One region of the Virgibacillus halodenitrificans genome, then DNA from elsewhere that is predicted to be linked to it. Evidence: predicted binding sites of a transcription regulator. Region 1 holds the regulator's gene; the other holds the start of a gene.
The links. The regulator CtsR, encoded in region 1, represses protease genes until heat stress. The targets are predictions, from matches to a motif close to ATGGTCAATAAAGGTCAAACA.
Positions count from the first base shown of each region.

Region 2: a site for CtsR is predicted at 5,599-5,619, ahead of BME96_RS03190 (ATP-dependent Clp protease ATP-binding subunit). Genes of this name have one in related genera too.

Region 1 covers NZ_CP017962.1:109,688-126,054, reverse strand. The annotation lists gene BME96_RS00625 (Mini-ribonuclease 3) at 1-232, opposite strand, end outside; gene cysS (cysteine--tRNA ligase) at 235-1,641, opposite strand; gene cysE (serine O-acetyltransferase) at 1,622-2,290, opposite strand; T-box leader at 2,480-2,692, opposite strand; gene gltX (glutamate--tRNA ligase) at 2,735-4,204, opposite strand; gene BME96_RS00605 (PIN/TRAM domain-containing protein) at 4,407-5,504, opposite strand; gene radA (DNA repair protein RadA) at 5,748-7,121, opposite strand; gene clpC (ATP-dependent protease ATP-binding subunit ClpC) at 7,634-10,060, opposite strand; gene BME96_RS00590 (protein-arginine kinase McsB) at 10,078-11,142, opposite strand; gene BME96_RS00585 (protein-arginine kinase activator protein McsA) at 11,139-11,687, opposite strand; gene BME96_RS00580 (CtsR family transcriptional regulator) at 11,701-12,168, opposite strand; gene BME96_RS00575 (MgtC/SapB family protein) at 12,362-13,015, opposite strand; rRNA gene rrf (5S ribosomal RNA) at 13,326-13,441, opposite strand; rRNA gene BME96_RS00565 (23S ribosomal RNA) at 13,564-16,367, opposite strand, start outside.
Region 2 covers NZ_CP017962.1:617,801-634,167, forward strand. The annotation lists gene BME96_RS03165 (Na+/H+ antiporter family protein) at 1-764, shown strand, start outside; gene pdaA (delta-lactam-biosynthetic de-N-acetylase) at 819-1,613, shown strand; gene BME96_RS03175 (sensor domain-containing protein) at 1,642-3,336, opposite strand; gene BME96_RS03180 (PilZ domain-containing protein) at 3,351-3,728, opposite strand; gene mbcS (acyl-CoA synthetase MbcS) at 3,891-5,465, shown strand; gene BME96_RS03190 (ATP-dependent Clp protease ATP-binding subunit) at 5,736-7,865, shown strand; gene BME96_RS03195 (ComEC/Rec2 family competence protein) at 8,163-9,038, shown strand; gene BME96_RS03200 (GntR family transcriptional regulator) at 9,872-10,249, shown strand; gene BME96_RS03205 (ATP-binding cassette domain-containing protein) at 10,236-11,096, shown strand; gene BME96_RS03210 (hypothetical protein) at 11,099-11,800, shown strand; gene BME96_RS03215 (ABC transporter permease) at 11,810-12,589, opposite strand; gene BME96_RS03220 (ABC transporter ATP-binding protein) at 12,589-13,497, opposite strand; gene BME96_RS03225 (PLDc N-terminal domain-containing protein) at 13,498-13,701, opposite strand; gene BME96_RS03230 (DUF1648 domain-containing protein) at 13,778-14,884, opposite strand; gene BME96_RS03235 (GntR family transcriptional regulator) at 14,885-15,280, opposite strand; gene BME96_RS03240 (helix-turn-helix domain-containing protein) at 15,638-16,054, opposite strand; gene BME96_RS03245 (hypothetical protein) at 16,201-16,367, shown strand, end outside.

The sequences.
Region 1 (16,367 bases):
TCCCTCTAGCAACTACCCGCTCTTCTTCTTCAGAGAGCGTACCGTTTTCCAACCAGTATAACACCACTTGAGCCTGGGCCTTCCCAGATACAAATTGTATTGCCTGTTTGTGGAGCTGCTGAGGTTTCACCTGGCCCTCTTTAAGAAGATGCTCTCTTATATAAACTTCATAGATAGCATCTCCCATATAGGCAAGTGCCAAACTCTTCATCTGTTTAACATCCTGTTTCATGATTAGCCCCTTCTCCAGCGTACCCCTTGGGCAGTATCTTCCAACATAATTCCTTTTTCCTTCAACATATCTCTTATTTCGTCTGCTCTAGCGAAATCACGAGTTTTTCTCGCTTCATTTCTTTCTGCTATTAATGCTTCAATGTCTTCATCAAGCAAATCCGCTTCTTCTTCGACAGTTACCCCTAATACATTCATCAAATCACGTATGGATTCCTGAAAAGCCTCGATGATTTTAGTAGAGGTTTGACTTTCTTGTAAGTAAACATTAGCTTCTTTCGTAATGTCAAAGATTACAGAAATCGCATTAGCAGTGTTAAAGTCATCATCCATTTCTTCCTCAAATCGCTTCTTCAGCTCCTCGATTTTGTTCAACCAATCTTCCTGTTTCTGGTTACTTACTAAGTCCATACTGGAATTTTTCCTGTGCTCTAAATTGGAATATGCTGTCTTAATTCTTTCCAGGCTATTCTCCGCACTTTCAAGTAACTCCGCTGAAAAGTTAATCGGATGGCGATAATGCACACTTAGCATGAAGAAACGTAACACCTGAGGGTTATACTGATTAATTAGGTCTCTCGTCAACACAAAATTCCCTAGTGACTTAGACATCTTCTCGTTTTCAATATTAATATACCCATTATGCATCCAATATCTTGCAAAGGATTTCCCTGTCATTGCTTCCGACTGAGCAATTTCGTTCTCATGGTGAGGGAAAGTAAGATCCTGGCCACCTGCATGGATATCAATTGTGTCACCAAGATACTTCTTAACCATTGCCGAGCACTCAATATGCCAACCCGGACGACCTTCTCCCCATGGAGAATCCCATGCTATTTCTCCATCCTTCGCTTTTTTCCACAAAGCAAAATCGAGCGGGTCTTCCTTTTTCTCCCCAACCTGAATTCTCGCTCCTGAACGCAATTCGTCAACAGATTGATGGGACAATTTACCATAACCCTCAAAAGCTCGAGGTTTAAAATAAACGTCGCCTTCGACTGCATAGGCAAAGCCTTTTTGAACCAATGCATCAATGAATTGGATAATATCCTCCATCGTTTCCATTACTCGTGGATTATGTGTTGCTTGCTTCACCCCTAGTGCTCCTACATCTTCCAGGTAAGCATCAATAAATCTTTCTGCAACCGCAGGTACTTCTTCCTCTAATTCTTTTGCTGCTTTAATAATTTTATCGTCTACATCCGTGAAATTTAGCACATAATCAACATGGAACCCTTTATACTCAAAATATCTTCTCACGGTATCAAATACAATAGCAGGTCTGGCATTCCCGATATGAATATAGTTATATACCGTTGGTCCGCACACATACATGCTGACATGCCCTTCTTTTAATGGTTTAAACTCTTCCTTCTGCCTTTTCAATGTATTATAAATTTGTATCGGCATGACGGTTGCCCTCCTTCAATTTGTTTATTTCCTGCTTCAATAAATCAATCTCGTTTTGCAGATTGTTACATCGTTCCTCTACAGGATCCGGCATTTTATGATGATCCAAATCCCTTCTGATTTTTTCTCCGTTTTGTATTACTACCCTTCCTGGGATACCTACTACAGTTGAATGATCCGGTACATCTTTCAACACAACAGAACCGCCACCAACTTTGGAGTTTTCGCCAATGGTGATAGACCCAAGCACCTTAGCTCCTGTGGCAATTAAAGCATTATCCTTCACTGTAGGGTGTCTTTTTCCTTTTTCCTTACCGGTTCCTCCCAAAGTCACCCCTTGGAAAATGGTAACATTATCACCAATCTCGCATGTTTCCCCAATGACAACTCCCATTCCATGATCAATGAACAGCCTTCGCCCTATCTTAGCGCCAGGGTGGATTTCAATCCCGGTAAAAAAACGGCTTATTTGCGAAATAACTCGAGCGATAAAGAATAACTTTCTTTTATAAAAAGCATGAGCAAGACGGTGTGACCAGACCGCATGTAGCCCTGAATAGGTTAGAAAAACTTCTATATATGTTCGCGCAGCTGGATCCTGTTCAAATACTACATCCATATCTTCCTTCATTCGCTTAATAAATCCCATCTTATCAACCTCCCCATAATTAGTTTAAAAAAGCTTAAGGGAATTCCTTACACAAAAATTTATAAGATCTTGTTGGAAAAAGCGCTTTTTTTGGAACAACCATAAATTATAATACCAAGTTTTTCCCAGTATTTATTTTGTGAATTCTATCGTTTTCTATGGACCTAAAAAAGCGCCTCTGTGCATATACACAGAGACGCTTTTGCGCGGTCCCACTCTGTTTGGAGAACTCTCCCAACTCTTACTCTCATAACGGGAGAGCCTGCCGCCGTTATGTACTTTACTTTTCCATAACGGACTCTGAGGAGCACTTCAAAATCGATGCTTAAAATCACTCTCAGCCTAGGTGATTCTCTCTGAATAAGCTATTCGAATTTTACTTTCCCTCATCTTCGTTCCATATTTTATTAATACTATATACTATTTTAGTTTAGGTGTGAATAATTATGCTCCCAATTGTTTTAAAACTTTATCAAGACGGGCCAAAATCACTTTCTTACCTAATAGCTCTATTGCCATCGGCAGCTCCGGACCATGCGTTTGGCCAGTAGTAGCAACCCTGATCGGCATAAATAGTTTCTTTCCGCGATGTCCTGTCTCTTTCTGTGTTGCTTTGATTTGAGACTTAATGGAGGCAGCTGTGAAGTCGTCCAAATGAATAAGTTTATCTGCGAACACCTGCAAGACTTCCGGAACCTGCTCCTCTTGAAGTACATCCATCGCACCTTCATCATAATTTATTTCTTCATTGAAGAATAGCTCTGTTAGTTCGACAATCTCTGCGCCATAACGCAGTTGTTCACGGTATAGAGAAATGACTTTCTCCGCCCATTCTCTTTCCTCATCACTCATATTTTCAGGTAATTTACCTGCTTCAATAAGGTGAGGCATAGCCAGGTCAATAACCGTACTTAAATCAGCAGCTTTTATATATTCATTGTTCATCCACTTCAATTTATGACGGTCAAAGATTGCAGCAGAAGTTGACAAGCGCTCAGGGTCAAAAATCTTGATCAACGTTTCTTTATCAAAGATTTCTTCTTCGCCTACAGGTGACCAGCCTAATAAAGTGATGAAATTGAACAATGCTTCAGGTAAATAACCTAAGTTACGGTATTGCTCAATAAATTGCAGTATATGCTGATCGCGTTTACTTAATTTTTTACGCTCTTCGTTTAGAATTAAAGTCATATGTCCAAAGGTAGGAGCAGTCCAACCAAACGCATCGTAGACCATCATTTGTTTCGGTGTATTGGAAATATGCTCTTCCCCACGTAGAACGTGCGTAATCTTCATTAAATAGTCATCAATTGCTACAGCAAAGTTATATGTTGGAATACCATTTTTCTTTACAATTACCCAATCACCGAAGTCACTGGATTCAAATGTTATATTCCCACGCACCAAATCATGGAAGGTATATGTTTGGTTTGCTGGCACACGCATACGAATGCTTGGCTTTCTTCCTTCTTTTTCAAATTGATCGATTTCTTCAGCTGTAAGATTAGCATGAGCTCCGGAGTACTTAGGGACTTGTCCTTTTGCACGTTGCTCCTCACGCTCTGCCTCCAACTCTTCTTCTGTCATATAACATTTATAAGCTAATCCTCTTTCAAGAAGCTGATCCACATACTTGTTATATAAATCAAGCCTTTCCATTTGGCGATATGGTCCATAATCTCCACCGATATCTGCACCTTCATCCCATTCAATACCAAGCCACTTTAAGAACATAAGCTGGCTTTCTTCACCACCAGCTACGTTGCGCTTATCGTCTGTATCCTCAATTCGAATAATAAATTTACCATCAAAATGCTTAGCATATAGGTAATTGAATAATGCTGTACGAGCATTTCCTATATGCAAATGACCAGTTGGGCTTGGTGCATAGCGTACACGAACTTCCTCTGTCATGATGTTACCCCTTTCCATAATCTGCTTTAATTTTATCTTTAATTAGGTTCTACTTCAACTATCTACATAGTTCCTTCACGTTGCCTGATTTGTTTATCCTTACTACCACAACAGACAGGGTATAACCTTTATTATAATCCTTCATTAAGTATAACAAAAAGTGATAACAATTTCTGTTATCACTTTATTAGTTATACCCTTTTTACTGTGCTTTTTCAAGTAATTTTGGTTTGGCAAAGATCATTCTGCCTGCAGAAGTCTGAAGCACACTTGTAATTAAAACTTCTATAGTTTTGCCAATGTAATCTCTGCCTTCTTCGACAACAATCATTGTTCCATCGTCCAAATAAGCAATACCTTGGTTTTGCTCTTTACCATCTTTAATAACCTGGACAACTAACTCTTCTCCTGGAAGAACTACCGGCTTAACTGCATTAGCAAGATCATTGATATTTAGTACAGCAACACCCTGCAGATCACAGACTTTGTTTAAATTAAAATCATTTGTAACTACAATACCATTCATTACTTTTGCCAGTTTTATCAGCTTACTGTCTACTTCCTGAATTTCCTCAAAATCGCCTTCATAGATTTCTACCTTTACAGGCAATTCTTTTTGAATACGATTCAGAACATCCAGTCCTCTTCTTCCTCTGTTCCGCTTTAAAACATCCGAAGAATCAGCAATATGCTGTAATTCACCTAGTACAAATTGCGGGATTACAATCGTACCTTCCAAGAAATTCGTTTGACATATGTCCGCTACTCGCCCGTCAATAATTACACTTGTATCGAGAATTTTAGGTTTTGGAAGAGATACGTCCTCATTGTCCACTTCTGTGACTTTCTTTTTATCCCGATCCTTTTTATTTATATTCATCAGATTAATAAACTCTTCTCTACGTCTGAAGCCTACCTGGAATCCTAAATAACCTAATAGTATCATGATAAATAGCGGTATAACCTGAGATATGACCTCAATATTTATATCCTGCAGTGGTCGATTAATAAAATAAGCAATAACAAGACCTACAATTAATCCAATACTACCAAAAAATAAATCTCCAGCGGGTAACTTAATCAAAGCATCCTCAACCCACTTCAAGAAACCTACAATATACCCTGCCAGCCAATAGGATACGATAAAAAATATAATTGCACCAACAGCTGTTCCTAAATATGGGGATGTGGCCCATCGTGCGTCTGTAAAATCTAATAAATTAATAATATCCGGTATATATAAATACCCAATGGTACCGCCCAAAATAATAAAGAATAAATGAACAATCTTTCTTAGCACCACTGTCACCTCCTAGCTTATATTATTACCTTTTTCAGTAAAAAATAATCCTACGAAAGAAACAATTATGAAACCTATTGCATTTTCCCGTAAAAAATAATAATTCTCAACGCAAGAAAAAGTCTTACCTAACAACATGCAGCTTCTTTTATAATTTGTTTCATCATAGCATACATGGGCAACATGCTCAATAAATAAAATCTTATATTCTATCACATCTGAATATTCATATCAATAGAAATGCTATCTGCTCACACCTATATCCAGTGCTTCCTGCACCGTACTAACACCAACTACTTCAATATTCTTCGGTATCGTCCAGCCTTCAAGATTATTCTTTGGGCATATCACACGTTTAAATCCTAGTTTTGCAGCTTCTTGAACACGTTGTTCAATTCGGGATACTCTTCTTATTTCACCTGTTAATCCTACTTCACCAACGAATATATCTTCAGGATTCGTAGGTTGATCCCTAAAGCTTGAAGCAATACTCACTGCTACTGCCAAGTCAATAGCCGGCTCATCTAATTTAACTCCGCCAGCTACTTTTATATATGCATCCTGATTTTGCAGCATAAGCCCTACTCTTTTTTCCAGTACAGCCATTAATAAAGGGACGCGATTATTATCAATGCCAGTAGCCATCCTTCTTGGATTACCAAACGCGGAAGGAGAAATTAAAGCCTGAATTTCTACCAACACAGGTCTCGTTCCTTCCATAGAAGCTACAACGGTAGAGCCAGCAGCTCCTTGAGATCTTTCCTCCAGAAAAATTTCAGAAGGATTCATTACTTCACGAAGACCTTCCTCTTTCATTTCAAAAATTCCCATTTCGTTTGTACTTCCGAAACGATTCTTTACTCCCCTCAGGATACGGTAGGTATGGTGCCGCTCTCCTTCAAAATATAGGACTGCATCCACCATATGTTCCAATAAGCGCGGGCCAGCAATTGCGCCCTCCTTTGTAACATGACCGACAATAAAAATTGGTATTCCGTTTGTTTTCGCTATTTTCATCAATTCACTTGTAGATTCTCGAACTTGTGAAACACTTCCTGGCGCGCTTGTTACCTCTTCTCGATAAACTGTTTGGATCGAATCGACAACAACTAGAGAAGGCTTTACTTCTTCAATCTGCTTAGCGATATCAAATAAGTTCGTTTCAGCAAGGACATATAGCTGATCAGCCTTAATTCCTAACCGATCGGCACGTAGCTTTGTTTGTCTTGTAGATTCCTCGCCCGATATATAAAGAACTGGTAATTGCTTCTCTGCCAATTGGGAAGAAATCTGAAGTAGCAAGGTAGATTTCCCAATCCCAGGGTCCCCACCAATTAATACAAGAGAGCCCAGAACAATTCCGCCCCCAAGCACCCGGTTAAATTCCTTCATGGTCGTAGTAATTCTCGGTTCCTTTTGTGATTCAATGGAAGTAATACTTTCTGGTTTCCCTGCAGGTTTTCCACCAACATTGAATGTATGGTTACCTCGCCCGCCAGTTGCTGCAACTTCTTCCACCAACGTATTCCAGTTGTTACATCCCGGACATTTCCCCATCCATTTAGCTGATTCATAACCACATTCTTGACATACATACTTTGTTTTTCTTTTTGCCAACAGACTCTACTCCTTCACTATCTATTGTATACGAAAAATATAACCATAAAGTTACAGCAATCTATCAATTTATAAAAAAAATTCCATACCGCTGCCACATTTAATACTGTTTATCTTCACTCATTCAGATTATCATTACTTTTCATGCTTTACTTTAAAAATCAGGTCCAATCGTAAATGTCCAGGCACAAACGTTACCTTGTACATTTATAGTAGGGGGAAAGTACGAACTAGAGAAAGCTTATTTTCCAGTTAACACAAACTAGCTAAATAACACCGCTACGGAAATCAATGGGGCATTCCTCCTCAAATATTTCACTGAGCTTTCCATCAAAAAAGTTGTTTTTCTTACTCTAAACAACAATAGTTAATTCGGAGTTTATCCGTCTTACGAATTATTGCATAACCCTAACATATATTTTATAGCCCCAAAATAAAACCTATTTAATGAGTAAAAAAGCTAGAAGTATAATACCTCTAGCCTTTTTACAACTATAGTCCATATCCTAGGTTTAGGATAGTATAGTATATTCACCTTTGTTATTTAAGCCTATTTTCACTTTCTGTCCAATAGCAATGTTCTCTTTTAATAGTTCTTCAGATAATAAATCTTCAATGTTCTTCTGAATTGATCTGCGTAACGGACGTGCGCCATACTCTGGATCAAATCCTTCATTGGCAATTTTCTCAATGGTTTTATCTGTTAAAGAAAGCTCGATATCCTGTTCCTTTAACCGATCTTGTAATTGTTTAACCATAAGCGTTACAATATCTTTCATATGTTTTTTCTCAAGAGAATGGAAGACAATCATTTCATCAATACGGTTTAGAAATTCAGGGCGAAAAGCCTTTTTCATTTCTTCCGTAACCTTTGCCTTCATATCTTTATAATCCTGATTTTCTTCTCCTAAGTTAAAACCAACATATTTGTTACGCTTCAACTCACTTGCTCCGACGTTTGAGGTCATGATAAGAACCGTATTACGGAAATCCACTAGTCGTCCCTTTGAATCTGTCAGACGCCCGTCTTCCAATACTTGTAATAGTATATTAAACACTTCAGGATGTGCCTTCTCTACTTCATCAAGAAGAACCACTGAATAAGGCTTTCTGCGCACCTTTTCTGTAAGCTGTCCACCTTCCTCATATCCAACATAACCTGGAGGTGACCCGACTAGTCTGGAGGTAGAATGTTTTTCCATGTACTCAGACATATCGATGCGGATCATGGCGTCCTCATCTGCAAACATTGCTTCGGCCAATGCTCTCGCAAGTTCTGTTTTACCAACACCAGTAGGTCCTAGGAAAATAAATGAACCGATTGGTCGCTTAGGATCTTTTAATCCTGCACGGGCTCTTCGAATTGCCTTAGACACCGCATTAACTGCCTCTTCCTGACCAATAACACGGCTATGCAATGTTTCTTCCAGATTTAGAAGACGATTACTTTCATCCTTTGTAAGTTTAGCAACCGGTACACCTGTCCAGATGGATACAACACTTGCGATATCCTCCATCGTTACTTCCGTGTCTGTCTGGCCTTGTTTTTCTTTCCATTTGTTTTTAGTATCTTCTAGTTCTTCACGAAGTCGTTGCTCGGAATCGCGTAAAGAAGCAGCTTTTTCAAATTCTTGGCTTTGTACAGCTGCATCCTTTTCTTTGCGAACTTCCTCTAGCTTTTTCTCAAGTTCTTTTAAATTAGGTGGAATGGTATAAGAACGTAAACGTACTTTTGAGCCAGCCTCATCAATAAGATCAATTGCTTTATCTGGTAAAAAACGATCTGTTATATAACGGTCCGATAGACTTGCAGCAGCTTCAATTGCTTCATCGGTAATAGTAACCCGATGGTGGGCTTCATATCTGTCACGCAATCCATTAAGTATTTGTACAGTTTCCTCCAATGTTGGTTCATCAACTTGAATTGGCTGAAATCTACGCTCCAACGCAGCGTCCTTTTCAATATATTTCCGATATTCATCCATCGTAGTTGCACCTATACACTGCAACTCACCACGGGCAAGTGAAGGTTTTAATATATTTGATGCATCAATAGCTCCTTCAGCGCCTCCTGCTCCAATTAATGTATGCAGCTCATCAATAAATAGAATAACATTCCCGGCCTGGCGAATTTCTTCCATTACTTTTTTCAAACGATCTTCAAATTCCCCACGGTATTTGGTGCCTGCAACTACAGTTCCCATATCCAATGTCATTACACGTTTATCTCTTAACGTTTCTGGAACCTCGTTATTAATTACCTGATGTGCCAAACCTTCCGCAACAGCAGTTTTACCCACTCCAGGTTCTCCAATTAATACAGGATTATTTTTCGTACGGCGGCTTAGTACTTGAATGACTCTCTCGATCTCTTTGCTACGTCCAATTACAGGATCAATTTTGCCTTCCTTGGCGCTTTCTGTTAAGTCTCTAGCCAAAGAATCTAATGTAGGCGTACTGGCATTAGACTGCTGGCCACGTCCCTGTCTTCCTGCTTGAGACTCATTACTTCCTAATAACTGTAGCACCTGCTGTCTCGCTTTATTCAAGCTTACACCCAAATTGTTTAGCACTCTGGCAGCAACGCCTTCTCCCTCACGAATTAATCCTAAGAGAATATGCTCTGTGCCAACATAAGAATGCCCCAACTTTCTTGCTTCATCCTGAGATAGTTCTACTACCTTTTTTGCTCTCGGTGTATAGTGAATGGATTGCATTGGCTGTTTGCCAACACCAATTAATTTTTCCACTTCTTCTTGAATCTGTGACACTTCCAGCCCCAAAGATTGAAGCGCCTTTGCAGCAATGCCATCCCCTTCTCTTACAAGCCCTAAAAGGATATGCTCTGTTCCTATATTATTGTGGTGAAGCCTGACAGCTTCTTCCTGTGATAAAGCTAATACTTTTTGAGCTCGTTCAGTAAAACGTCCAAACATCATATAACTATTCCTCCTATCTATTTTTCCAACTGTAATCGTTCCCGTATAAGTGAGGCTCTTAAAATGTCACGTTCATCAGGGTTTAACGTCTTACTAGCATATTGTTGTAAAAATCCAGGCTGTGTTAATATCATTAATTCATTTAAAATGTTTTTAGACACATTAGTAATAATACCCATATCTATACCTAATCGAACATCGGAAAGACATTTTGCTGCTTCCTTAGATTCTATTATCCGACTATATTCTAAAACACCATAGGAACGATAAATACGGTCCTCAAGTCTTTTACTCGATTGTTCCATAATTTGCTTCCGTGCTTTTCGTTCATGATCAATGAGTTGTTCAACAACACTTTGTAAGTCTTCAACAATATCCCCTTCTGATTTCCCAAGTGTAATTTGATTGGAGATCTGATAAATATTTCCTACAGCTTCACTACCCTCACCATAGATCCCCCTTACCACAAGGCCTAATTGGTTAATAGCAGGAATCATTCTGTTAATCTGCTTGGTAAGTGTTAAAGCAGGCAAATGCATCATTACAGAAGCGCGCATTCCTGTTCCAACATTTGTTGGACAACTGGTCAAATAACCTCTTGTTTCATCAAATGCATAGTTAATTTTTTCTTCAAGCCAATCATCAAATTCAAAGGATTTTTCTAATGCTTTATTTAACTGAAACCCAGGTAAATAAAACTGAATTCGAATATGATCCTCTTCGTTAATCATGACAGATACCTGCTCGTTTTCTGAAATCAGCGCAGCTGCAGTATCCGCATGCTTGACTAAATGAGGACTTATTAAATGTTTCTCAACTAAAACCTGACGCTCTACTGCTGATAAATTCTGGATTGGTAAAAACGAAAAATCTTTATATTCCTGGAAAGATTTTTTTTCATAATTATCCTTAAAGAAGTCCCGGATCTCTTCCAACTGGTTTGGGTCAGCTAAAATGGGGTAAGTTGTATTCGCAAAGTTACGAGCTAAACGAATACGACTACTTAGCACAATGTCATTGTCTGGTCCCTCTTCTCGCATCCATGGACTAATTGCTTCATTCATAAAATTTTGCAATGTCATGAGTTATCACCTGCTTCCGAGTTACCCGTGTCATTTTCAAGTGCTTTAATTTTATCTCTTATTTTTGCCGCATCTTCAAAGGCTTCACTTTCAATTAAATGCCTTAACTGAGTTTTGTAGTTACTAATTTGTTTCTTTTTATGAAGGTCTCCGCCCTGGCGTTTAGGAATCTTTCCATGATGTTGTGTGTTTCCTGCATGTACGCGTTTAAATATTGGGTCCAATCGATCAGCAAATGTTTCATAACAAACTGCACACCCAAATTTACCTACACGCTTAAATTGCGAATAACTCATTTCACACTTGGGGCATTGTAATTCTTTAACTTGGTTAAATATACCTTCACTGTTGGATTCTTGTTTCAAGGAATCAAAGTTAAATAACCCTGAAAGCAGATTGTGCAAGGAGTAACCATCCTCTGGATACGACATATAACCTTTTTCCTTGGCACACACTTCACACACATGCACTTCTGTTTTATTTCCATTGATTACCTGAGTAAAATGAAGTGTTGCAGGTCTTTCATGACATTCCTGACATTCCACCACAGATACCTCCTTACTCATTTAAATATTTTAAAGTTGATAGCATTGCTGTTAGTAATCGAGCACGTACTTCATCTCTTAACGGCAGCTGAAAGGCCAATGTATTTCGTCCAATTGCACTTAGAATGAGCTTTGCCTCCCGAGTAGTAATCAAATCTTCCTCTAAAAGACGTTCAAGCACATCTACAGCAGCCTGCTGTGTAACAGTTGGATTAATCATTTCAATAATTTCATCAATTAATTCTGATTTGTCTTGGTGCTTCACCCGCATAATACGGATATAGCCACCGCCTCCACGTTTACTCTCTACTATATAACCCTTTTCCACAGTAAACCTTGTGTTAATCACATAATTTATTTGCGAGGGGACACATTGAAACTGATCTGCAACCTCACTTCTTTTTATTTCAATTACATCTTGACCTTTAGCTTGCAAGATTTTCTTTAAATGCTGTTCAATAATATCGGAAATATTACTCATATGCCCACCCCCTTATCACATATGTTTTGACTTTGACTATCTTTGACATTACCTATATTATACGATAATCAAACAAAGATGCAAATAGTATGTTCACTATTAATCTTTGACAAAAACGGGGGAAACAAAACCTGTAGATCACAAAGCAAACGTTTTCTTTTTTACAAGAGGGAAAAAAGAAGTGAAAAGAGTGCTACTTTAATTCATTCACACTCTTCACCTCATCAATTGATGCAATACGATCAAACACCAGAACAGGATCTGTCTGCTTATTCGGTTCAATTCTAATAAAAATATTTATCATATTACTTTCCAATTTAATAATTTCCACTTTTTTAATTTGCAAATTGACGCTTTCAAAAATGGAAACTACCTGACCAATTTCTAACTGAGGGTGAGCTACAATTTCAATTAATGAAGTTTTACTTCCTTTTGTGAAAAGCTTCTCGAGATTATTTAAAAATATAAGACTCAGCAAGATTACAAAAGTAGTAAATATGGCTGGCGCATACATTCCAGCACCAACTACCAAACCAAGTCCGGCAACGGTCCATATAGAGGCCGCAGTCGTTAACCCTCGAATGGTACCTCCGTAAACAATGATGGTACCTGCTCCTAAAAATCCGATTCCACTAATTACATATGATGGGATCCTTGCAGGGTCGAACCTTATATTTTCATATTTATTAATCCATTCCTCAAAACCATAGAGGGATAGAAGCATCATTAGACATGCTCCAACTCCTACTAATATGTGTGTACGGAAACCAGCTGAGTGATTTTTCAACTCTCGCTCAAAGCCAATTAGACCAGATAACACAAGTGCTACTATAATTCTTGTCATCATTAGGAAAAAATCATCATCAGCTATATGCTCTAAGATGTCCTCCAGTGTCTGTCCCCCCTAACTAACTTAATTTTCTTATATTTTACCTTATGTAAAGCTGTATGCACAACAATAGCAATCGTCACCTCTTAATATATATGCTATGGTCGACATCAATATTATCCAGAGCTTTCAAGTAATGTTTCTATTATTTTTGAGAGAGTCTAAAAGTGAGTACCACATTTAGTATAGAGCCCTTTAGTTAACAATATTAATTGTAAATACAAAAAAAGCATTGAGATACGTTATGTATCACAATGCTTTTTGCTTTGCCTGGCGGCGTCCTACTCTTGCAGGGACAAAGTCCCAACTACCATCGGCGCTGGAGAGCTTAACTTCTGTGTTCGGCATGAGAACAGGTGTGACCTCTCCGCTATTGCTACCAGACCATCCTTAAAAACAAGGACAAGACATATTATATGCATTTTCGTGAAAAAATGCAAGGGTTTTTTTAAATTTATACCCTAAAAACTAAATAAGAGAAAAACAACGACGATCAAAGAAGAAAATTAGTTAAGTCCTCGATCTATTAGTATCCGTCAGCTCCACGTGTCACCACGCTTCCACCTCGGACCTATCAACCTCATCGTCTCTGAGGGATCTTACTCACTCGAAGTGATGGGAAGTCTCATCTTGAGGGGGGCTTCATGCTTAGATGCTTTCAGCACTTATCCTTGCCACACGTAGCTACCCAGCTATGCTCCTGGCGGAACAACTGGTACACCAGCGGTGTGTCCATCCCGGTCCTCTCGTACTAAGGACAGCTCCTCTCAAACTTCCAACGCCCACGACGGATAGGGACCGAACTGTCTCACGACGTTCTGAACCCAGCTCGCGTACCGCTTTAATGGGCGAACAGCCCAACCCTTGGGACCGACTACAGCCCCAGGATGCGATGAGCCGACATCGAGGTGCCAAACCTCCCCGTCGATGTGAACTCTTGGGGGAGATAAGCCTGTTATCCCCGGGGTAGCTTTTATCCGTTGAGCGATGGCCCTTCCATGCGGAACCACCGGATCACTAAGCCCGACTTTCGTCCCTGCTCGACTTGTAGGTCTCGCAGTCAAGCTCCCTTCTGCCTTTACACTCTACGAATGATTTCCAACCATTCTGAGGGAACCTTTGGGCGCCTCCGTTACCTTTTGGGAGGCGACCGCCCCAGTCAAACTGCCCGCCTGACACTGTCTCCGGACCGGATCACGGCCCTGGGTTAGAATGGTCGTACAGCCAGGGTGGTATCCCACGGATGCCTCCACCGAAGCTGGCGCTCCGGTTTCCAAGGCTCCCACCTATCCTGTACAAGCTGTACAAACATTCAATATCAGGCTACAGTAAAGCTCCACGGGGTCTTTCCGTCCTGTCGCGGGTAATGCGCATCTTCACGCATAGTATAATTTCACCGGGTCTCTCGTTGAGACAGTGCCCAAGTCGTTGCACCTTTCGTGCGGGTCGGAACTTACCCGACAAGGAATTTCGCTACCTTAGGACCGTTATAGTTACGGCCGCCGTTTACTGGGGCTTCGGTTCTGCGCTTCGCGTAAGCTAACGCTTCCCCTTAACCTTCCAGCACCGGGCAGGTGTCAGCCCCTATACTTCGCCTTTCGGCTTCGCAGAGACCTGTGTTTTTGCTAAACAGTCGCTTGGGCCTATTCACTGCGGCTCCTCCTTAAAGGAGCACCCCTTCTCCCGAAGTTACGGGGTCATTTTGCCGAGTTCCTTAACGAGAGTTCTCCCGCTCACCTTAGGATTCTCTCCTCGCCTACCTGTGTCGGTTTGCGGTACGGGCACCTATGAACTCACTAGAGGATTTTCTTGGCAGTGTGAAATCAGGAACTTCGGTACTCTATTTCCCTCCCCATCACAGCTTGAAATTGTTGGACGGATTTGCCTATCCAACTTTCTCACTGCTTGGGCGCACACATCCATCGGTGCGCATTCCTTATCCTACTGCGTCCCCCCATCGTTCAAACGCTCATGAGGTGGTACAGGAATATCTACCTGTTGTCCATCGCCTACGCCTTTCGGCCTCGGCTTAGGTCCCGACTAACCCTGAGAGGACGAGCCTTCCTCAGGAAACCTTAGGCTTTCGGTGAAAGAGATTCTCACTCTTTTTTCGCTACTCATACCGGCATTCTCACTTCCAAGCGCTCCACCAGTCCTCACGGTCTGACTTCACAGCACTTGGAACGCTCTCCTACCATTGTTCGTAAGAACAATCCGCAGCTTCGGTGATACGTTTAGCCCCGGTACATTTTCGGCGCAGAGTCACTCGACCAGTGAGCTATTACGCACTCTTTAAATGGTGGCTGCTTCTAAGCCAACATCCTGGTTGTCTGGGCAACTCCACATCCTTTTCCACTTAACGTATACTTTGGGACCTTAGCTGGCGGTCTGGGCTGTTTCCCTTTCGACTATGAACCTTATCACCCATAGTCTGACTCCCAAGTCTAAGTAGCTGGCATTCGGAGTTTGACTGAATTCGGTAACCCGATGAGGGCCCCTAGTCCAATCAGTGCTCTACCTCCAGTACTCATTCCTTGAGGCTAGCCCTAAAGCTATTTCGGAGAGAACCAGCTATCTCCGTGTTCGATTGGCATTTCACCCCTACCCACACCTCATCCCCGCATTTTTCAACATACGTGGGTTCGGGCCTCCAGTCAGTGTTACCTGACCTTCACCCTGGACATGGGTAGATCACACGGTTTCGGGTCTACGACCACATACTCAAATCGCCCTATTCAGACTCGCTTTCGCTGCGGCTCCGTGTCTTCCACTTAACCTTGCATGGGATCGTAACTCGCCGGTCCATTCTACAAAAGGTACGCCGTCACCCATAAACGGGCTTCGACTACTTGTAGGCACACGGTTTCAGGTTCTCTTTCACTCCCCTCCCGGGGTGCTTTTCACCTTTCCCTCACGGTACTGGTTCACTATCGGTCACTAGGGAGTATTTAGCCTTGGGAGATGGTCCTCCCGGATTCCGACGGAATTTCTCGTGTTCCGCCGTACTCAGGATACACTCCGGAGAGAATTCCTTTTCGATTACAGGGCTCTTACCTGCTGTGGCTGATCGTTCCAGATCGATTCATCTAAAGAATTCCTTTGTAACTCCAAAGGAGTGTCCTACAACCCCAGAAAGCAAGCTTTCTGGTTTGGGCTAATTCCGTTTCGCTCGCCGCTACTTGGGAAATCGCATTTGCTTTCTCTTCCTCCGGGTACTGAGATGTTTCAGTTCCCCGGGTCTGCCTCACATAGCCTATGTATTCAGCTATGCGTACTGTTCCATTACGAACAGTGGGTTCCCCCATTCGGA
Region 2 (16,367 bases), 510 kb from region 1:
TAGCATTATCAATGCTTATTCCCGGTTCAGGAATGATTGTCGGCTTGTTGTTTGCTGTATTTATTTCTTATCGTAAAGATCGTGTTGCGATTGAGGGGGCAGGTGGAACAGACGCCACTATTACAACTGATGTGGAGAAGGTTTCCTTCAACAAAACTCATGCACTAACAATCTTAGCAATCATTGGTGCATTAATTATCCAAATCATATTTGAGAATTTAATTTTTGGAGCACTAACTGGATTATTTCTTATGTTCCTATTTCTTGTCGTACCTTTTAAATTGGGAGATAAAATCGTTTCAGACGGCATCAAAATGATGGGATTCATCGCGTTTGTTATGTTAGTTGCATCCGGTTTCGGTAACGTGCTAAAAGAAACAGGTGCAGTTAATGCTTTAGTTGAAGTATCATCTGGTTTTTTAGGTGATAACAAAGTCGTAATATCGTTTGTACTGTTACTTGTTGGCCTACTTGTTACGATAGGCATTGGTTCTTCATTTGGAACGATACCGATTATAGCTGCACTCTATGTACCAATATGTATAGCAGCAGGATTTTCTCCATTAGCTACTGCTGCACTTATCGGTACAGCAGGGGCACTTGGTGATGCAGGTTCACCAGCTTCAGACAGTACACTTGGGCCAACTTCTGGATTGAATGCAGACGGAAAGCACCATCATATATGGGACACAGTAGTTCCAACGTTTATTCATTATAATATTCCTTTATTCTTATTTGGTTGGATTGCTTCCATCGTTTTATAATTGTATAAATAAATATAGAAATGGATAAGGTAAGATAAAAACAGGTGGGTTGTTATGCGAAACCAAGTGAAAATCCTAATCTCGATCTTGCTTTTCCTTTCTATTTCTTTACCTCATACTGCCTTAGCAGGAGGATATGGTTGGGGATACAAGAAAAATAATAATCATGAAATACCTGATGTAGGCAAATATAAAGACATGCTTGATAAGTACGGAGCATATTATGCTGATTTCTCAGGTGAAAAAAATATTTATTTAACGTTTGATAACGGGTATGAAGAAGGTTATACGGATAATATTCTTGATGTATTAAAAAAGGAAAAGGTACCAGCTACATTTTTCGTTACAGGCCATTATGTAAAAGATCAGCCTGAATTGGTTAAACGAATGGTGGATGAAGGGCATATTATTGGAAACCATTCCTATCATCACCCTGACTTTACTATTATGGATAAAGACAAAATTAAAAAAGAATTACAGACATTAGAGAAGGCTGTAGCAGAAGTGTCTGACCAAAAAAGCTTGAGATATGTCAGGCCACCAAGAGGTACCTTTAGCGAAAACACGTTAAAATGGACATATGATTTGGGCTATACACATATTTTTTGGTCCTTGGCATTTATTGATTGGCATACCAAGAAGCAAAAAGGCTGGAAGTATGCGTATGAACAGGTAATGGATCAAATTCACCCGGGTGCGATCGTACTTTTGCATACTGTTTCTTCTGATAATGCGGAAGCATTGCAGCATATGATTACAGAATTAAAAAAGCAAGGATACAGCTTTAAAAGTCTAGATGAATTAGTGATGAAAGACCACATACCTAAAGTAATTTATGGGCTCGAATAAAAGGAGAAGGTTGACGCCGGAATCAGCGTCAACCTTCTTTCATTTCAGTAACTTCCTTTATTTTATATGTGTTTTTTCCGGCTCTTTTAGCCTCATATAATGCTAAGTCGGCTTGTTTATATAAGCAATACTCCGTAATAGTAGGGGTTTTTGCTGTGGCAATTCCAATACTAGTCGTTATCCGAAGAGATGTATCAAATATCTCCAAAGGTTCTTGAAGTGTTTCTACAATTCGCTTTGCTAGCATAACCACTTCATTCCTTTCTTTGCAATCAGATATTATAATTGCAAATTCATCTCCACCAAGCCGAGTAATCACTTGATCTTGTTGAAGACAAGCATGAACCTTTTGAGCAAATTTTTTAATGATTGCATCACCTGTATCATGGCCAAGGTTATCGTTAATGTCTTTAAAACGGTCAATATCCAACACAAAGAGACTGATCATTGCGGATGACTCACCTTGATTGAAATCCTTCACCATTTTTTCTAAATGCTCATTGAAGTAGCGCCGATTTGGAAGCTCTGTTAGAGAATCATACATTGCTAAATATTCCAGTCGCTTTTCATATTCTCGCTGCATCGTAATGTCTCTTGTTAAAACCATCATTTGAACAAAACTTCCTTCATCATTAAAGATAGGATCAGCAGATATCTCTGTCCAGATCCATCCTCTTGTACGATGCTGTTGTCTAAATTTTAATGTACATGATTTTCCTTGTTTAATGGATTGCAAAATTTGTTCATTTAGCTTCGGGCGATCTTCAGGATGGGTATTATGCAAAAACAGCTTCTCTTTATATTCTTCAAAATTATATCCTAAAATGTCTTGATAGGAAGGAGATACATATTTAATTATTCCGTTTTTATCTAATAACGTAATCAGTATATGTCCATGTTCCGATATAATACGAAAACGCTCATCGCTTTGTCTTAATTTATCCAGTGTTTGCTCCTGTTCCGTAATGTCTTTAAAGATACTGTAAACACCAGTTACCTCTGTGTTTATAATAATTGGATTAAACTTCAACATAAGCTTTATTTCTTTCCCGGATTTACTCTTTATTGCTAAATGGAGTTCCTGGAAGTTCCCATTAAGAGCTTCATTAAAATGTTCCTCCACTTTAGGGATATCTTCTTGGATAACAAATTCATAATAGCTCTTTCCCTGTATTTCTTCAATATCATAACCCGTGATGGAACTTGCAGCTGCATTTCCGTTTAAAATTTTACCATTAAAATCAACAGACACAATTGCATCTAAATTATAGGCATAAAGAGATTGGTATCGCTGATTGCTTTCAAGCAATTTTTTTCTGGATTTGTCTGCTTCTTGCTTTGCTTTTTTTTCCGTTGTTATATCTTTTACAACAGCAACTATCGTAGTGCATTCATTATTCTTGCTGAAAAGAGGGGTTAATGTAGTCTTGGAGTATAATGTCTCATTACTAGCAGAAAGAAAAGAATCCTCATAGGTAGTAACTTTTTTCTCTCTGCAGGTAAGACTATATTTTTTTTCGAGCAGATTTGCTTTTGATTCTGCATTCACCTCATGAAAAGATTTTCCTATTACTATTTCAGATAAACCAGTACCTTTCATAGCAGCAATGTTAAGAAAACTATAATGAAAGGAGGGGCCTGGTTTTACATCTATAATAAATACCATATCTTGAATACCATTCATAATCATTTGTTGATCGTGTTTTATTGATTCTAGTCTCATTTGGCCGCCTCCTATCAAATACTATCTGTCACATGGTTCCTTGCATATATTTTTAACTGCTCTGTGAGTTGTTTTTTGGTCACATCATCCGTTATAAATTGAACTCCATAGTCATATGATTTCGCTTTTGGTTTTTCCCATATGACCTCGGTTCTAATATCAAATTCTTGATTGTTTAACTTAAAGGTAAGAATAAGCTGGATCAAATTGTCAGCTGAAGGATGTAAATGCAGAGAAGTATTTAGCCGAGCTCCATCCGGGCTTATATCAATGATGGTAGCTTCGCCATTAGAAGACTTTACTATTTCATTATTAACCTTTGAAATATAAAAATGTGCAGTAAGTGGGTGTTCAAATGCATATCGAAAGGGTGCATTTCTTCTATATCTCATGTATAGAGCCTCCTTCATCAATAGTTCAATTGTAACATTTATATCGAATTGTTTTAACTTTAAATATAGAAAGAAATGCTAGCGTTAAAAAGTTCATCTGTTTAAAATTTTCGAAAGTTTTGATATAATTATATAGAAACTTTGTTGGGGAGATGAGTCATAGTGAACAGAGAAGAGCTAATCGCACCAAAAGATTATAATATTGTGATGGAAATGGAAAAATACGCAAAGGATCCAAGTAAGACAGCACTACTATGGGAAGATGAGCTTGGAAATGAAAAATCTATCACTTACACGCAATTAATTAAAAATACGAACAAAATTGGTAACGCTTTCCTTGATTCAGGATTAAGTAAAGGTGATAAAATACTTGTTATGATACCAAGGTTAATAGAGGCATACGAAGTTTATTTGGCAGCATTAAAAACTGGAATTATAATTATCCCGAGTTCAGAAATGCTTAAAACAAAGGATTTACAGTATAGAGTAAGACATGGAGAAGTGAGTGGTGTTGTAAGCTATTATCCGTTTGTGAATCAATATAATGGGATTAATGAATATGAACAATTGAAGAAGTTCGTCGTTGGGAATGACCAAGATGGTTGGTTGAATTTGGATGTGTTAAAAGAAGAAGCATCTGACGAATTAGATATCGCAGCAACCACAAGAGATGATATTGCTTTTCTTCCATATACATCAGGGACTACCGGCAACCCAAAAGGCGTCGTACATACACACGGTTGGGGGTATGCTCACTTCAAAACAGCAGCAGAAAATTGGTTATGTATTAATGAAGGAGATAAAGTATGGGCAACAGCGGGCCCTGGCTGGCAAAAATGGATATGGAGTCCGTTTTTATCTGTCCTTGGTTCTGGTGCGACCGGATTTGTGTATAACGGAAAATTTGATGCAAAAAAATATTTACAGCTATTGCAGGATAAAGAGATTAATGTACTGTGCTGTACACCTACGGAATATCGTATAATGGCAAAAGTGGAAAACCTGGATGAATACCAATTACCGGCTCTTCATAGTGCAGTATCTGCAGGTGAACCATTAAATGTAGAGGTTATTGATATCTTCAGAAAGTATTTTAATATTACCGTACGGGATGGTTATGGACAAACAGAAAATACATTATTACTTGGTATTATGAAAGATATGGAAGTAAGACCTGGCTCAATGGGAAAACCTACTCCAGGAAATGAGGTTGAGATTATTAATGAGAAGGGGGAGCCGGCTGAAATTGGCGAAGTTGGAGATATTGCAGTTAAGCTCAACTGTCCAGCATTATTCAAAGAATATTATAAGGATGATGAGAAAACGAAAATGTCCCGTCGTGGTGATTACTATTTAACTGGAGATCAGGCTTCCAAGGATAAGGATGGTTACTTCTGGTTTGAGGGAAGAAGTGATGATATTATCATTAGCTCTGGATATACAATCGGGCCATTCGAGGTAGAAGATGCGCTTGTAAAACACCCCTCTGTTCAAGAATGTGCTGTTGTAGCAAGCCCTGATAAGATCCGAGGTAGTGTTGTTAAAGCGTTTGTAGTTGTACGAGAAGGCGTGCAGGAGGATTCAGCTTTAGTCAAAGAACTGCAAAATCATGTGAAGGAATGGACTGCTCCATATAAGTATCCAAGAAAGATTGAGTTTTTGAGGGAATTACCTAAAACTACTTCCGGTAAAATAAGAAGAGTCGAATTGCGTAATAAAGAAAAAGTGAAAAATTAATAGAGCAGAAAACAGGTCGGATCTAAATAGATTCACCTGTTTTTTATTTAGGAAATTGTGGAATAGATAGTAGTGGGAACAAACCTAATAAAATTTTTTAAAAACCCAAAAAGAATTTTGATCAAAGTACTTGAAAGTCAAAAAAGGTCAGAGTATAATATGAATCAAAGGTCAAATATAGTCAAAGTCAAACTTATTTTATTGACCTTAGTAAACATGCTTAACAACAATTTTAGATAAATGAATTATAACTAATAGGAGGAATGGAAAATGCAATGTCAACAATGTGGAATAAATCCAGCAAGCATTAATGTTACAATGCAAATTAATAGCGAGCAGATGCAAATGCATGTATGTAATACTTGTTTCCGGGAGATCCAAGGTAAAATGATGAACCTCTCTGATTCATCATTTAGTGGAAATGCACACGATGCATTTTCTAATCAATTTTTCCAAGGTAACGGTTCTTCAAAAATGGGAACAACAACGAAACAAAAACAAGGTAATAATAATGGTCTTATTGACCAATTAGGAAAAAATCTTTCCCGTGCGGCCAATGCAGGGCTTATTGATCCTGTTATCGGTCGAGACATTGAAGTAAAACGTGTCATTGAAACATTGAATAGAAGAAATAAAAACAACCCTGTTCTTATTGGTGAACCAGGTGTAGGTAAAACAGCTATTGCGGAAGGATTGGCTTTAAAAATTTCTGAAGGCAATGTTCCTGCTAAACTAATGAACAAGGAAATATATTTATTGGATGTAGCTTCCTTGGTTGCGAATACAGGAGTACGTGGGCAATTCGAAGAGCGGATGAAGCAACTAATTCAGGAGCTGCAATCTCGACAGGACATCATCCTTTTCGTGGATGAGATTCATCTATTAGTAGGTGCCGGGACTGCTGAAAGTTCTCAAATGGACGCCGGGAATATTTTAAAGCCTGCGTTAGCAAGAGGAGAATTGCAATTAATTGGGGCAACTACATTAAAAGAGTATCGTCAAATTGAAAAAGATGCTGCATTAGAACGTCGTTTCCAACCAATTATTGTAAAAGAACCTTCCGTGGAAGAAGCAGTACAAATACTAAACGGAATAAAAGATCGTTATGAAAGCTTCCATGAAGTGCGCTATTCAGACGAGGCTATACAGTCGTTCGTAACATTATCGCAACGCTATATACAAGACCGGTTCCTACCAGACAAAGCGATTGATTTAATGGATGAAGTAGGATCTCGGCTGAATCTGAAAAATGCAGAAAAAGATTCTGATTCCATTGAACATCGATTAAATGAGATCATTAAGGAAAAAGAACAGGCTGCAGAAAAAGAGGATTACGAACGTGCAGCAAATCTTCGCTATCAGGAGATCCAACTACAAAAGCAGTATGAAAAAGCAAAAGACGAAGCACAGGTTATTGATGTAGATATTTCTGATATTGAATTGATTATTGAAGAGAAAACGGGAATACCTGTAACTAAGCTACAAGCAGAAAATCGAGAAAAGCTTAACAATATATCAGCAAATTTAGGTGCTAAAGTAATCGGACAAGAAGATGCGGTGGAAAAAGTAGCGAAAGCTATTAGACGTAGTCGTGCAGGACTGAAGTCCAAATATCGTCCAATTGGTTCCTTCTTATTTGTAGGACCGACTGGTGTAGGTAAAACTGAATTGACAAAAGCACTAGCAGAAGAACTATTTGGCACGAGGGACGCCTTGATTCGCCTTGATATGAGTGAATATATGGAAAAACATGCAGTATCTAAAATTATTGGTTCACCTCCAGGCTATGTAGGTCATGAGGAAGCAGGCCAATTAACAGAGAAAGTACGTCGTAACCCATACTCTATCTTATTATTAGATGAAATTGAAAAGGCGCATCCCGATGTACAGAATATGTTCCTACAAATTATGGAAGACGGACATCTAACAGACTCACAAGGTAGAACAGTCAGCTTTAAAGAAACTGTCATTATAATGACTAGTAATGCAGGTACTGGGGTGAAAGAAATTAGTGTCGGCTTTAATAAAGCAGCACACGAATCAGTATCTACTCTAGAGAATTTGGGAGCTTATTTTAAGCCGGAATTTCTAAACCGATTTGATGCCATTATTAACTTCAATGAACTAACAGAAGAAAACTTAATGGAAATTGTCGATCTTATGCTTGAGGATTTACAGAAAAATATGGAAGAAAGTAATATTTCCATTACCATTACACCGGAAGCAAAGCATGAGCTTGTACGAATTGGCTACGACCGCCGCTTTGGCGCAAGACCTTTACGAAGAGTAATCCAAGATAAGATTGAAGATCAGTTAACTGATTTAATTCTGGAAGAAGAAACTGTAAAAAATGTTCATGTAGACTTTATTGAAGAAGATATTATTGTAAAAAAAGCTTAATCGGTAAGTTAAAGCGCCATATGAGGAAAATCCATCCTCATGTGGCGTTTTTTTATTTCTGGTCAAAATATTTGTTTGGGTTAATCAATGTTTCGCAAAGTAGAATTATACTGCTAGGTAACATATCTGTGGTTTTACTGCAGATTAACTATAGCTATGGTTTGAATACCTAAGAAAGTTGGATCATTTATAATAAGGATTCAATTCAATTACAGGAATGAAATAAATCTCTTCTACTCATAATATGGATAGCATTGTGTGAAACTATAGCTAACCTATTATGAAGGATGGAATGATATGGTGAAAAACACCTTTTTCCTATTTATCGTTTTCTTCACAGTAATTACTCTTTTTCCGGCTTCTTCTTATGCTAAAGAAAGACAAATGGATATGGAGGTTCATTTTATAGATGTAGGCCAGGGTGATAGTATATTAATCCAAACCCCTCAGAATAAAAACATTTTAATTGATGGTGGCCCCCCAGATGCTGGTGAGAGAATCGTTTCATATTTAAAAAAGGAGGGCATCAAGAGTATAGATCTGCTTGTAGTAACACATCCCGATGTTGATCATATCGGGGGGCTTCCACATGTTATGGGTCAGATACCCATAAAAAAGATAGTGGATTCGGGCAAGCTTCACACTACCCGGACATATGGTAAATATGTTCGTCAAATTCGGAAGCAAGAAATCCCTGTACAAATAGCCAAAATTGATGACCAGCTGAAAGTGGACAGTGAACTGAAAATACAGATTCTAAATGCATTTGAGAAAATGAAAACAAATAATCAATCTTCTATTGTTTTAAAGTTAACTTATAATAAAATGGATTTTCTACTTATGAGTGATGTAGAGATAGAGCAAGAAAAGGAATTTATTAAAAAACATAATTTACAGGCGGAAATTTTAAAAGTTGCACATCATGGGTCGAATACAAGTACTTCGTTAGGTTTTTTAAAAGAGGTAAGTCCTCAAGTCGCTATATTAACGTATAGCAAGCAGAATGATTATGGGCACCCTGTTGATAGGGTAATTAGAAATTTAACCAAAGTCAATTCTTTTATTTATTCCACTGCAGCATTTGGTAATATAGTAATACGTACAGATGGCATAAATTATTTAGTTGAGCCAGAGCAACATCCAGTACAAAAAATGATCGAAGAAGTTAGTTAGTATCCTCTTATACGTAGGGGATACTTTTTTGCTGTTTTAAAATATGGTTCTAATAAATATGTTAGGGTTATTCAATAATTCGGAAAATAGATAAACTCCGAACTAACTAAGAATATAGAGGCTGCGTAAATCACCGCTACGGGGAAATATTCCGCTTTCCGTGGGCGGCTGATGAGCTTCCTCACGCTGCGCGTTCCGGGATCTCATCGAGGCCTCTCCTCCCACAGGAGTCTTCATATTTCCCCTTCGCTACTATTTACTATTATATCTACGAAGAAAAATTGCGTTCGGAAACACCCAGAATGTGCTGTGTAAGAATTTATTGGAGTGGAGGGCGGCAATCTAAGAACGTCACGTCCTGGGACTGCGCTAACTCGTCCCACCGAAAACATTTGTGGCAACGATTGCATGACCAACGTCCTTTTGGCCCGCGGCTCCTGCCGGAAAAGCATGAGCCTGAAGACCCTGCACGGAGCGTAGCGGAGGAAGCGGCTGAAGCCATGCCGGGCGGCAAAGAAGCCACTGTGAGGTAACGAGCAGATGTCGCGCTTGTACCCGGAGGTGTGAAAGCGTCCGCCTGAAACGCAAATCAATGGGGCACTTCTCCAAAATATTTCACTGAGCTTTTCATTAATAAAGTTACGTCGCAGTTTCCTCCAACTATGAAATTACTAAATACGTTTCCCCAACATTTGCAGTAGAACCTAATAAAATATAAATGGTTATAAACTAACAATTATTTTTCATTAATTTCTGAAAATAACTTGACAATTAACTTAAGAAGTTATATGGTTAGTTACATAAGTAATGAACCAAACAACGAAGGTGAGCGAATGAAAAATACTTTAGATGAAAATAAACCAATTTTTCTTCAGATTAAAGAGCAAATAGAAGACTCCATTATTAATGGAACGATGAAGCCTGAAGAAAGAGTCCCATCGACAAATGAATTTGCAGCTTACTATCAAATTAACCCGGCTACAGCTGCTAAAGGAATTAATGAACTTGTTGCTGAATCAATTCTTTATAAACGGAGAGGTGTGGGGATGTTTGTTACTAAAGATGCACAAATTATTTTAATTGAAAAGCGTAAAGAAACTTTTTATAAGAATTTTATCCGCCCATTAAAAAGCGAAGCGAAGAAATTAAAGATTTCTCCTGATCAATTAATGGAATTAATGAAGAGAGAGGAGCCTGATGATGAAAATTGAAGTGAGTAACTTAACGAAGCGCTACAAGGACAACATTGCTTTGAAAGGAGTTTCCTTCACGTTAGATGAACCTAAAATTTATGGATTGCTTGGAAGGAATGGAGCTGGGAAAACTACCTTTATGGATATACTGGCTGGGAATATCCTGGCAACAGAAGGGAAAATTCGTATTGATGGTGAAGATCCATTTGATAATCAACGATTAAATGAAGCCATTTGTTTAATAAAAGAAGGAAATAATTTTAAACGAGATTTGAAAGTTAAAAACGTACTAAAGATTTTTTCTTATTTTTATCCAAAATGGGATCAGCAATTAGCTAACGATTTGGTACGTGAGTACAAGTTAAATGTAAACGCAAAAATAAAGACATTGTCTAAAGGCATGGAATCATCATTGGGAATTATTGTAGGTCTGGCCAGCAAGGCAGCTATCACCATTTTTGATGAACCGTATATTGGCCTTGATGCCGTAGCAAGAAAGAAATTTTATGAACTGTTATTAAGGGAGTATGAGGAAGAGAAACGAATGATCATTTTTTCCACACATCTGATTGACGAGGTCAGTCTCATGTTTGAAGAGATTTTAATTTTGGAGGAAGGGAATTTAATTGTTAAAGAGGAGACCGATGTACTGCGCGAGCATACTTGTGCTGTAACTGGAAATGCAGAACAAGTGGAAAGCTTTATACAAAATAAGCGAATACTTGAAAAGAAACAAATTGCCGGTATGATGACAGCCTATATTTATGGAAACAGGGAAGAAGCTGCGGAAATAGGATTACAGGCCGAAAGTATACCTATCCAGGATTTGATGGTGTATTTAACAGATAAAAGGAAGGGAGCTTAACGATGAAAAAACAACTTAAGGGCTTATTATATTTCTATGTATCAGACTTTCGTTATTCTATGGCCATCTTTTGGACGATCTTATTAAGCATCTTAGTTTTGACAATGGCAGTAGCCTATTTTTTACTATCTATAGAAAATGGCATGATGGCTTTTTCCCTTACAGCTCCTATTTATATCTATTGTGCAATTTTAGGTTTTCTATCTGTAAAAGAAGCGATCCCTTTTTCCATTAAAATGGGAGCAACAAGAAGGAATTTGTTTATTAGTTTCGGTATCTTTTTTCTTTCTCTTTCATTATTGTTTTCCACAATTGCAAGTATGCTTCAAGAGGCTGTGAGTTATATAAATGGTATAGTTGGGATGGATAATTTTCATTTTTTACATCTGGCATATTTTTTAGAGGATACATGGTACAGTAGAATTGTTATTGATACATCCATCATGTTCTTCCTGTTTTCCGTCATGTTTATGATTGGGCTCTTATTTTATAAGTATGGGTTAGCTGGTGGAGGGAGTGTACTTGGAATTCTTATGGTTATGCTATTGCTAGGAATAGCCAAAGGATGGGTTTTTGATTTCTTTAAAGAGATATATGCAACAATTGATATCACCTATTTCCTTCAGCTAATAGGAATTGCATTTGTTATTTATCTATTGACCTATATTTTTATACGCAGAATAACTATATGGAAAGTCAAGTAGAACTGGGCCCTAACGGGAGCCCAGTTCTTTTTTTTGTATGATAATTATTGATAAAAACAGCAACAACCCAATGCATCCAGCTGTAACGGAGGAGGTAGCAATAAGCTCGGAAGGAATTTCACCAGTAAGAAGCATTGTATGAATATATTCCGAGATTTTATTTGGACTCCATGTCAAAACATGGTGAAACACTTTTGTGAGCACACTCATAGCTATAACCGTTCCAGCGGATAGAAAGGCTACCAGGCCAGGAGTGTGAAATAATGAATTATAGAATATAGAGATAGTTATTACTAATGTAAGCCAAATTCCATAGAAAAAAGTAACTTGTATTAACTGAAGCAAGGAAAACGATCCAAATAAAATATTAATATAGTACCAACTGCAAACTAAAGAAAGGAAGAGTGCTGTCCATATTAACACGAACAGGGATGCCCATTTTGCTGTAATGTAATTTGCGTAGGAAACAGGCTTCACAAGAATTAATTCAATAACCCCACTTTTTTTCTCGGAAGCGATTGAACCCATGGATATTAGCACAATTATCAAAACTCCCAAGCTGCTTAGCTGGCCTAAGCTCATCATGATAGCCTCTACCGGCGTAAATTCAGGTAATTCAAGGACAGCCCCTTCTGGTAGACCGCCTACCGATTTAATAATTTGTGGTAAATAATAATTGGAGATAGGATCCATGATAGCAATCAAAATCATTACTAGCGGAAACCAGAGCCACTTTTTATTCCGCCAGTTTTCCAGCATTTCTTTTTTAAAAAGTGCTGACCATTGCATTATCCATTCACCACCTTTATAAACAATTCTTCCAAGGAAGCTTTATTGATCGAAAAATATTCCAAGGGCCATTCTTCATGCACAGCCTTTATTAAAATATCCTTCCGTGCCTTAGAAATGTCTTCCGCCGTGAGACGGATAGTATTTTGCCCCTTGTAGCCGTTAATGATCGAGGGTATACGAAGAAGCTTTTCAAGGTAAGCAGTTGAATTGTCTTTAAATTCTATGTCAATAGTAGCAGTTTGATATTTTTGCCGTAAATCACTCAGTTTACCTGATTCAAATAGCTTACCTCTGTTTAATAAAAGTAGTTCATCGCTAATCTCTTCAGCATCTGTCAGGATATGAGTGGAAAAAAGAAGGCACATTTCTTTCTTCAATTGTTGCATCAAATTTAATATTTCTCTTCTGCCGATCGGGTCTAAAGATGACACCGGTTCATCTAGAAGCAATAATTTTGGTTTGTGAATAATGGCTTGAGCAATACCAAGGCGTTGTTTCATACCGCCGGAATATCCTGCAATTTGCCGGTTCTTAGCCTCAGCAATCCCGACTTTATCTAATAACTGATTTGCTCGCTTAGCTGCTTCTTCTTTAGATAATAAAGCAAGCCTTCCACTGTGAATGAGAAATTCGTTTCCTGTCATCCACTCATGGAAGACAGGGTGTTGTGGTAAATAACCAATATCGGAACGGAAGTCCTTCCTCTGCTCATGTTCATTAAATATAATCTCACCGGAAGTGGGTTTCAAAAGCCCTGCTAGTATACGAAGAATAGTTGTTTTTCCAGCACCATTAGGACCGAGTAAAGCAATACAAGTTTGACTAGGAAACGCGAATTCAACATCTTTCACAGCATAGGTATCCCGATATTTTTTTGATAAGTTTTTTACGGTTAACAAATTCATTTATCCTTGCCTCCTGCCAAACAGGAAATAAAGGATTGGACCAATGATATTAATGAAAAAAATTATAAGGAACCACAACCACTTAGGGCCGTTAGTTTGTGCTGTTTTTGCCAAGTCAATTAGTGCAATAATTAATAATATACCTTGAATAACAATCAATGGGGCGATGACTGCCCAGTTTATGGAACTCCAGATTTCTTGCATATTACCACTCCAATCGGTATTTTATAGTAATTTCTGTTCTATCTTCCATTCTTCGAAGCCGATAAAAGGTTAATATTTATAAATTTAATAACAAAGGTATCCCTATTGCTAAAAGAATAATAGCCAGCAATATAACCCAAGACATTGGTCTTGCCATGTTTGCCGTCCAGCCGATACCAAATCTTTTTTCTAAAAACAAGGTAGGATCATCTTTATTAAAGTAAATCTGACCTAGCTTCCAATACTTATCATCATCCCTGTCTATGGATAATTGTTGGCCTTCTGATGGTTTACTTAAACGACTTCCTCCTTGCCCAGTGGTAATCGCGAGCAAAATGGCACCAAGTGTCAACATAATAGAAATAATGATGGATAGTAATACCAACCATTTCTGGTTAATCGGAAAAATGAAGGATACTTGAATCGCAGAAAATAAAATACTCATAGCTATTCCGGAAATAACGGTATAGAGAGACCATCTTCGTCGGAAAATGATATTTCTTCTGATGGAATCCTCTGGGTTTGTTGTATGAATCTGTTGTTTCGCCTTTGCAATCATTACATTAATGAATAAGAAAAGTGATGTTAAATAGATTTGCATGATAGGTATCATAAGAACAGATCGATACGTTTTCGTCGACCAGTTAGTTACCTCTCCTGAAAAATTATATTTGGTAGGTATTCGCTCTGGTATACGATCATAAAGTTGAAAAGTGATTAAAATCATTATAAAAGCTAATACATACGCTACAATAAACCATAGATTGGAATAGGTTAGTTTTTGCCGGCGAAATTCTGTATTAATCGTGACTTGCTGGGTTCTAATTTTCACCCAATTATTTTGATCTTTTAGTTGTTTCATTTGTTTGTGAAAGTGAATATAAATGAAAAAACTACTAATAATGTACAAGATAAGTAGGCCACTAAAAAATAAGCTGATTTTCTTTTCTGTGTCGAGAGTAGTAGCTGATAAAATAAATACGATTGTTACCACTATACTCAGAATCCCAGTCCACCAGGCATAACTTTTGCGCATTTTCTTTAGCTCATTGTTAAAATATACTTCTTCCGGGATGGACACCCCAAAACTTTCAGTCTTTCTGGTCCAGTACGGGATAAAAATAATCGAAATATAAACAGGAATCTGGATAACTAGCAAAAGAAGGATTGGTATCACTTCCATTTAATTTCCCTGCCTTTCTGTCATAAATTCTTTATATAAATCACTACAAACATTTAAAAAGGCTTGCTCATCCATTTCTCTGCAGATTGATTCAGAGATTAGAGGACGTAGCTTATGTGAAAGCTGCTTTATATAAGCAGTAGTTGCTGAAGGTACACCCTCAGGGTTTACTACGACACCCTTTTGCCGGTGAATTAAAATAAATCCTTCCTGTTTCAACTGTTGATACGATTTATTAACTGTATGAAGATTTACCCCAATATCTGAAGCGAGAGAACGCACAGATGGTAAGTCTTCGCCAGGTTTCAACTGGCCTTTGGCAATCCCTTCAATTATTTGATGGATTAATTGTAAATATATTGGTTCCTTGGATTCAAAATCCAATTGTATAAGCAACTTATGCCACACCCTTTACGTTGTGTTATCTGTTATATTTAATGTATAACAGATAACACAGAGTGTCAAGGGAAATTTATTCTCTATAAAAAGGTTGAATTTATAGGCATGCCTAAGGGTGGGAGGCGGTATTGGATAATGCGAAGTAGTGAAGGAGACAATCGGCAGGAGAGCAAAAGTATCCGCCGGAGGAGAAATAAATCAGCAGGAGGGCAAGATAATCTGCCATACATTTTTTTAAGTAATTCTTTATGGTCTTCCAAGTCAGTTCAGTTTTTCTATTTTACCAATCATTGGGTAATTCCAACATATATACCAAAAAAAAGATCGAGCTGAAATTTTTTTCAGCTCGACCTTTTAAATTTGCTCTATTTGATCAATGAGTTCACTTAGAAGATTATGTATGGATTGTTGTTTTCTATTTGATAATTCTTTTAAACGATAAATATCTTTTTTTAGCTTAGGATGTGTCATCAGATATTCAACAAGTTCTACTACATCTTCATCAAAACTCTTTGAGGATGAACTATAGATTCGTTTGAAATCCTTTAATAAATCGTCTCGAAAAGTATGATTACCAGTAAGATGATCAAGTGATACACTAAATAAATTGCTCAGCTTAATAAGTGCATTCACATCTGGAGTAACAGTATTACTCTCCCACTTAGCAACGACAGAACGGGAGGTTGATAACTTTTCAGCTAATTCCTTTTGCGTCCAATTCTGTTGGTCCCTAAAAAACCTTATATTATACGATATTTGATCAACACTCATGTTATCACACTCAGTTATTTTAAAAGTTTATATGCTCGTAGTTCATTTTAATCGTATCATGTAAAAGGGTGAGCACTGTTAAATATTTGTTCTAAATAATAACATATAGTAAAATGTACTAAATAAGAACTGAGGAGGGGATATAATTGACCAGTTGTATAATCATTAAGCATGAGGATATTACTAGCTTAGCTATATGTAAGGTTTTGCGACTTATTTTTTACGAAGAAGATTTTGAAATTGAAATACAGGATAAAGAAACGTTACATATTTATTTATGGAACGTCAAGAAAACAGTTATTTGGCAAACAGT